Regions from separate parts of the Vibrio sp. QJM3NY_21 genome, predicted to be linked through region 2. Evidence: predicted binding sites of a transcription regulator. Region 2 holds the regulator's gene; each other region holds the start of a gene.
What was found. Region 2 encodes PurR, which represses purine synthesis genes. Its sites were predicted from a motif close to TNANGNAAACGTTTNCNTNA; they were not measured.
Positions count from the first base shown of each region.

Region 1 (2,277 bases), 1.3 Mb from region 2:
AACCGTCATCGAAATCGATAGAACCATCACCACGAACCGTTACGTTTTCTAGCAGAGCATCGCGACGGATTGCATTGTAGATTTCTGGTTCTGCTTCTTTAGATAGACGAATCGTCTTCGCGTAACAACCACCTTCGAAGTTGAAGATACCATCGTCATCCCAACCGTGCTCATCATCACCGATTAGCTCACGCTTAGGATCGGTTGATAGGGTTGTTTTACCTGTACCAGACAGGCCGAAGAAGATGGCTACATCGCCTTTCTCGCCAACGTTTGCACTACAGTGCATTGAAGCAATGCCTTGCAGAGGAAGCAGGTAGTTCATCATTGCGAACATGCCTTTCTTCATCTCACCGCCGTACCAAGTACCACCGATGATTTGAACGCGCTCTGTTAGGTTGAAAGCAACGAAGTTTTCAGAGTTTAGACCCTGCTTTTCCCAGTTAGGGTTAGTTGTTTTAGCACCGTTCATTACCACGAAATCAGGTTCGAACGTTGCTAGCTCTTCGTCAGTTGGACGAATGAACATGTTCTTAACGAAGTGCGCTTGCCACGCTACTTCAGTGATAATACGCACACTTAAACGCGTATCTGGGTTAGCACCACAATAACCGTCGATGACAAACAGGCGCTTGCCAGATAGCTGAGTTGTCACAAGCTCTTTCAGCTCACTCCAAACTTCAGTTGTAATCGGTTTGTTGTCATTTTTGCCTTGATCTGACCACCACATGGTATCGCGCGTAGTGTCATCTTTAACAATGTACTTATCTTTTGGTGAGCGGCCAGTAAAGATACCAGTGTCAACCGCAACAGAGCCTAGTTCCGTTACTACGCCTTTTTCGTAGCCTTCCAAACCTGGCAGTGTCTCTTCAACGAATAACTGCTCGTAGCTAGGATTACGAAGAACTTCAGTAACGCCAGTCAGTCCGTGCTTAGTTAGATCAATTTGTGCAGCCTTAGTATGTTCCATAACGGTCATAGGTGCTCCTTGTAGGATATTTTGTAGGGATTTTGTATTAATTTTTTATTGTTATCTGCTCACCATGCTAGCAACGAGACTCTGGGGAAACAGGGATACAGCTCAAAAAGTATCCATATTAATCTTGGGGTTTTAAGCGTCTCGTCACATATTGGCCTAACTAGTCTATCCTGTACGCAAACCTTTGCGCTAGGGGCGAGAACATTATTAATTGATTAAAATTAAGCGGTGATTTTATTACGAGATGTTACGGAGTTTGCGCTATTTTGATCACAAAAAAGGCCAGCTTAGTGCTGACCTTTTTGGGGTAAATTACGTGTTTTTGGTACGCTGTAAATTAATGAACCGTATTGTCGCCTTTATCTGCTGCTTCTGCGTACAGTGCATCAACGTCGCCCTTATCGAACGAGTAGTTTGTGCCACAGTAATCACAGTGAAGAGCAACACTACCTTCCGTACTCAGGATGTCGTAGATCTCCTCTTGAGCAACGGTAATGATAGCGGCACCACTGCGTTCACGAGAACAACCACAGAAGAACTCGACAGGTTGAGGGGTAAATACCTGAACCTTCTCTTGGTTATATAGGCGGTATAACAAATCATTTGCTTCTAGAGAGAATAGCTCTTCGTTTTTAACCGTGTCAGTTAACTGCTCCAGGTGCTCGAAGTCATCTGGCGTGCCGGTGCCGTCTGGCATAACCTGCAGTAACATACCTGCAGCGTGTGCTTTGCCTTCATGTTCACCCGTACGTAGCCACAGACGAGTCTTAAGCTGTTCTGAGTTAGCAAAGTAACCTTCAAGAACGTCAGCAAGTGTTTCGCCTTCAAGACCAACGATACCTTGGTAACGCTCACCTTTTTTAGGATCGATAGTGATCACTAGGTGGCCTTTACCTATAAGGTCGTGCAGGCCAGCGTCGTCAGCAATATCACCGTCAAAGCGCGCAACACCACGAATCTTCTGATCGTTATCGCCATTAATAACAGCGAGAGTTACTGGGCCATCACCTTGCAGTTGCATCGTGATAGAGCCTTCAAACTTTAGGGTCGCCGTTAGCAGCGTCGTTGAAACCAGTAGCTCACCCAACAGCTTTTGTACTGGCGCTGGGTATTCCTTGCTAGAAATAATCTGTTGGTACGCTTCGTCCATCTGTACCAATTCACCACGTACTGATAGGTCTTCAAATAGGTAGCGATTTAAAACATTACTTGTAGACATTGGGTCTGCCATTTGGCTATTCCTTCTAGCTTATTGAGTCTTGAACTTGATGATGTCACGACGTTGCTTTTTATCTGGA
Region 1 is NZ_CM173513.1:117,583-119,859, forward strand. Features, by position in the region: gene pckA (phosphoenolpyruvate carboxykinase (ATP)) at 1-979, opposite strand, end outside; gene hslO (Hsp33 family molecular chaperone HslO) at 1,317-2,210, opposite strand; gene hslR (ribosome-associated heat shock protein Hsp15) at 2,229-2,277, opposite strand, start outside.
Region 1: a site for PurR is predicted at 1,152-1,171, ahead of pckA (phosphoenolpyruvate carboxykinase (ATP)). Genes of this name have one in related genera too.

Region 2 (2,277 bases):
TCGCACTCGACTTCCTTGGCAACTTGATCATCCGTTCTAATGAAACGGAACTTGAAGAAGAGCTAGAAAAATCGTTCATTGTTCAACAGCAATTTATCGAGCAACAACTTCTTACTTGGGTACCAAAGTTCAACGTTAAATGTCATGACGTTGACGAATTCGGTTTCTACGCTTCAGTCTCATCTCTGCTACTTGCATTCTGCAAATTGGACACCCAATACCTTGCTGGTGAATAAGCTTATTGGATGACTCGTTAAATAAATTCAGAAGAATGTGACAATTCACCCGGATTTCCGGGTGAATTTTATTGCGAGTAATTTCTAGTCAGTCTAAAATTGTGACCGCAAACGATAAAATATGAAACATTCACGAAATGCTATGCTTATTATAGTTTTGAGCATTTCGGTGTTAAGACAAGCCGCTCAATAGCGGTTTTTTGTTTTTTAGCACTTTAGTACCCAAAGAGCCCTACAAATTTAAGCTCTTAGTTAGGTAGCTTAACGGCTACTTCATTCCGTACTTTGGGAAAGTAGCTTCTAATAGGATAAAACCATGGCCACTATAAAAGATGTCGCTCGCTTAGCAGGCGTATCAACAACAACCGTTTCTCACGTAATCAACAAAACTCGCTTTGTTGCAGAAGCGACGCAAGAAAAAGTAAATAAAGCCGTAGACGAACTGAACTATGCACCAAGTGCCGTTGCTCGTAGTTTGAAGTGCAATACAACCCGCACTATCGGCATGCTAGTTACTCAATCAACTAACCTATTCTTCTCTGAAGTTATCGATGGTGTTGAAAGCTACTGCTACCGTCAAGGTTACACTTTGATTCTGTGTAATACGGGCGGTATCTATGAGAAGCAACGTGACTACATTCGAATGCTTGCAGAGAAACGTGTAGATGGCATCTTAGTTATGTGTTCTGACCTAACTGAAGAGCTAAGAGGCATGTTAGACCGTCACGCTGACATTCCTAAAGTGATTATGGATTGGGGCCCTGAGAGTTCTCAAGCAGATAAGATCATCGACAACTCTGAGGAAGGTGGTTACCTAGCGACCAAATACCTCATTGAGCACGGTCACTCCAAGATTGCTTGTTTAAGTGGCCACTTAGACAAAGCGGCATGTGTTGAACGCATCGCGGGTTACAAACGCGCACTCAACGAAGCTAAGATTGCTACCGATGATAACATGATCATTGAAGGTAACTTCGAGTGTGATACTGCGGTTCTTGCTGCAGAGAAAATCATTAAGATGGTAGATCGCCCAACGGCCGTATTCTGTTTTAACGACACGATGGCACTCGGCCTAATGAGCAGATTGCAAGAGAAAGGAATTCGTATCCCTGAAGATATTTCAGTGATCGGCTATGACAACATCGAGTTGGCTGAATACTTCTCTCCGCCGTTAACAACGGTTCACCAACCCAAACGTCGTGTTGGTAAGAACGCTTTCGAAATTTTGTTAGAACGCATTAAAGATAAAGACCATGAAAAGCGTGTGTTCGAAATGCACCCTGAAATTGTTGAGCGAAGCACAGTTAAAACGTTAAATTAATTGATAAATTCAGTTTAATATAATTAAGCGCACCTTTAGGTGCGCTTTTTTTATCAACAACATGAATGAACCTGGTATCATACTGGAAAGATCATTAATTGAAGCAATATCACATTTTGAAATAACAAGTGTGAGCCTCATTCAACAAAAACTTTATTCTATTCAATCAGTCACGCACAGGGCAAATCACTTGAAAGAGTGAGACGCAAAGCTTCCGGCCTAAACCACTCGTTGGTATGGTAGCGGGGTTACCGATGGCAAAATGCAGTAACTACTAATAATTTAGTAATTTACGGCTAATTGACAATTTAATTGCAACATTTTGCTAATCTCTCGGACCTGCTTATTTGGTGGCGTAGTTCAAATACACCGAGATAAATAACATGGATAAACCGATACTAAAGGATTCAATGAAATTATTTGAATCCCTAGGAAAAATAAAATCACGCTCGATGTTTGGTGGCTTCGGTCTTTTTGCTGATGACACTATGTTTGCTCTGGTTGTAAATGACCAGCTGCACATACGAGCAGACAAATGCACAACGAAACAGTTCGAACAACAAGGGTTTCAACCGTACGTCTACAAAAAACGTGGTTTCCCTGTCGTTACTAAATATTTCGCTTTACCCGAAGGCCTGTGGCAAGACCAAGAGAAAATCTTGCAGCTTGCAACGACGTCTCTGGGTTTTGCTAAAGAAGAAAAAGCTGAGCAATCTTCAG
Region 2 is NZ_CM173513.1:2,328,275-2,330,551, forward strand. Features, by position in the region: gene torD (molecular chaperone TorD) at 1-236, shown strand, start outside; gene purR (HTH-type transcriptional repressor PurR) at 553-1,557, shown strand; cyclic di-GMP riboswitch class I at 1,728-1,813, shown strand; gene AC3CID_RS10255 (TfoX/Sxy family DNA transformation protein) at 1,941-2,277, shown strand, end outside.

Region 3 (2,277 bases), 450 kb from region 2:
AATCGACGAACAAGAATGCGAATACAACTGAAATCATACCGATTTCAAATACAGCAGAAAAATCAAGCTGCATGAATGTAGGTGCAAGGCTTGGTGGTGTCGACATGATGCCGCCGTATTGAACGTCACCGATCGCAATACCAATCGCTGTGATAGCGAGAATCGCGATCATTACTGCGCCTTTCACACCACGGTGAACAAGAGCAATAGTAATGAAGAAACCAAGCGCGCCTAAGATAGGAGCAATCGCGGTAATGTCACCCAGTGAAACTTTAGTCGCTGGGTTAGAAACAACGATGCCTGCATTGCTAAGCGCGATAAACGCTAGGAAAAGGCCGATACCAGCAGAGATACCAACACGCAGAGACATAGGGATCGAGTTGATAATCCATTCACGAATCTTAAAGATACTTAAGAAGATGAAGATTACGCCTGATACGAAAACCGCTGCCAGAGCAACTTGCCATGTATAACCCATACCCATTACAACAGCGTAGGTAAAGAATGCGTTCAAACCCATGCCTGGAGCTTGAGCAATTGGGTAGTTAGCAACAAAGCCCATGATGAAACAGCCAATAGCAGCCGCTAAACAGGTTGCTACAAATACAGCGCCATGGTCCATACCAGCATCAGCTAGAATCATTGGGTTTACAAAAATGATGTAAGCCATTGTTAGGAAGGTTGTTAGACCTGCGATGATTTCAGTGCGCACATTGGTGCCATTTTCACTGAGTTTGAATAGCTTTTCGAACATTATCGAATCCTATAAGGGTAAAAAGTAAACGGTTGCGTAAACGATTGGCTGTGGATTATAAAGTTATCAAATAACAAATTCCAGATAGAATTAAGGCTCTAATCGATATTTATCAGAATGCCGTATGAAACAAAGCGATTAAAAACGAGAAGTAACAAGAATAATAATGATTAAAAACAATGGTTTAATCAAAATAAAGGCGATAATGTTACTTGGTTATTTTTTCAACCATCGGTTATTTCCATTGAGAATGTAGCCATCATATTCTCAATTTAAACCCACAAGAGTTGTGTATTTTTCAACAGAATCAGTAATAAGACGCAAATTGATATTTTGGCGTTTAAAAAACAACCACTAAGAACAGCAAAGAAAGTGACAAGCGAAAGCGGTTTGGGAAAGTAGCAGGCAAAAAAAACGCCACTCAAAACTGAGTGGCGGTAGAATCTGTCAACCAAAAGGGCTGTAAAAGAATTCCAATATATAGGGGTGAACAAAACTGTTCGAGTTACATGCTTACGGTATTAGTAACCAAAGCTTGTAGGGTATGCAAAGTTGCTAGTGTAAACAGAGCTGTTAATCCAGAACATTGCAGATGGTAAACCTTTCATAACTATCACCTTAATAAATCAATAAAAAACGAATTTGATTTCTCGGTTCCTTGGAGGCGATAAAACGGACTCATCCTTTGAGCATTTACTCTTCATCTCAGAAGTTGGTTATTAATATACTCTAAAGAAAAAAGATTACAAGTATTTTTTGCTATACGTCACACTTTTGGTCAATTTTGGTTATTTTGAAAACTTATTTATGTAATTAAATTACACAATAGAATTAAACAAACGTTTGCCTACGCCATTTATAAGCATCAAGTCTCTTAATTATGATCAGATGGACAAGACCGCTTTCAAAATTTGAGGTATTTGAGGTTTATAACCGCTACTCGTCAAAACGCTCAAGTGGTATGCTGTTGCCATCAAAACAGACCCATATTTTAGATTTTTATTCTAAGTTTTTACCTATAGAAACCCTAAATATATGGTTATCAAATAAAAAAGGAGTCATCCGTGTCTGAATTCCATTCTGAGATCAGTAAATTGTCCCCTGCCCCTATTTGGCAGTTTTTCGATAAAATTTGTTCAATCCCGCACCCTTCAAAACATGAAGAGGAGCTTGCTCAATACATTATTGCGTGGGCAACAGAGCAAGGCCTAGATGTACGTCGCGACCCAACAGGCAACGTATTCATCAAAAAGCCAGCAACGCCGGGTATGGAAAACAAAAAAGGTGTCGTGCTACAAGCTCACATCGATATGGTTCCACAAAAGAACGAAGACACTGATCACGACTTTACAAAAGATCCAATCCAGCCATACATCGATGGTGAGTGGGTTACAGCAAAAGGCACAACGCTTGGTGCTGATAACGGCATGGGCATGGCTTCTTGCCTAGCGGTTCTTGCTTCAAACGAAATCCAACACGGCCCTATCGAAGTTCTACTCACTGTAGATGAAGAAGCAGGCATG
Region 3 is NZ_CM173513.1:2,779,813-2,782,089, forward strand. Features, by position in the region: gene AC3CID_RS12285 (NCS2 family permease) at 1-754, opposite strand, end outside; gene vcdP (small protein VcdP) at 1,276-1,362, opposite strand; gene AC3CID_RS12295 (aminoacyl-histidine dipeptidase) at 1,819-2,277, shown strand, end outside.
Region 3: a site for PurR is predicted at 775-794, ahead of AC3CID_RS12285 (NCS2 family permease). Genes of this name have one in related genera too.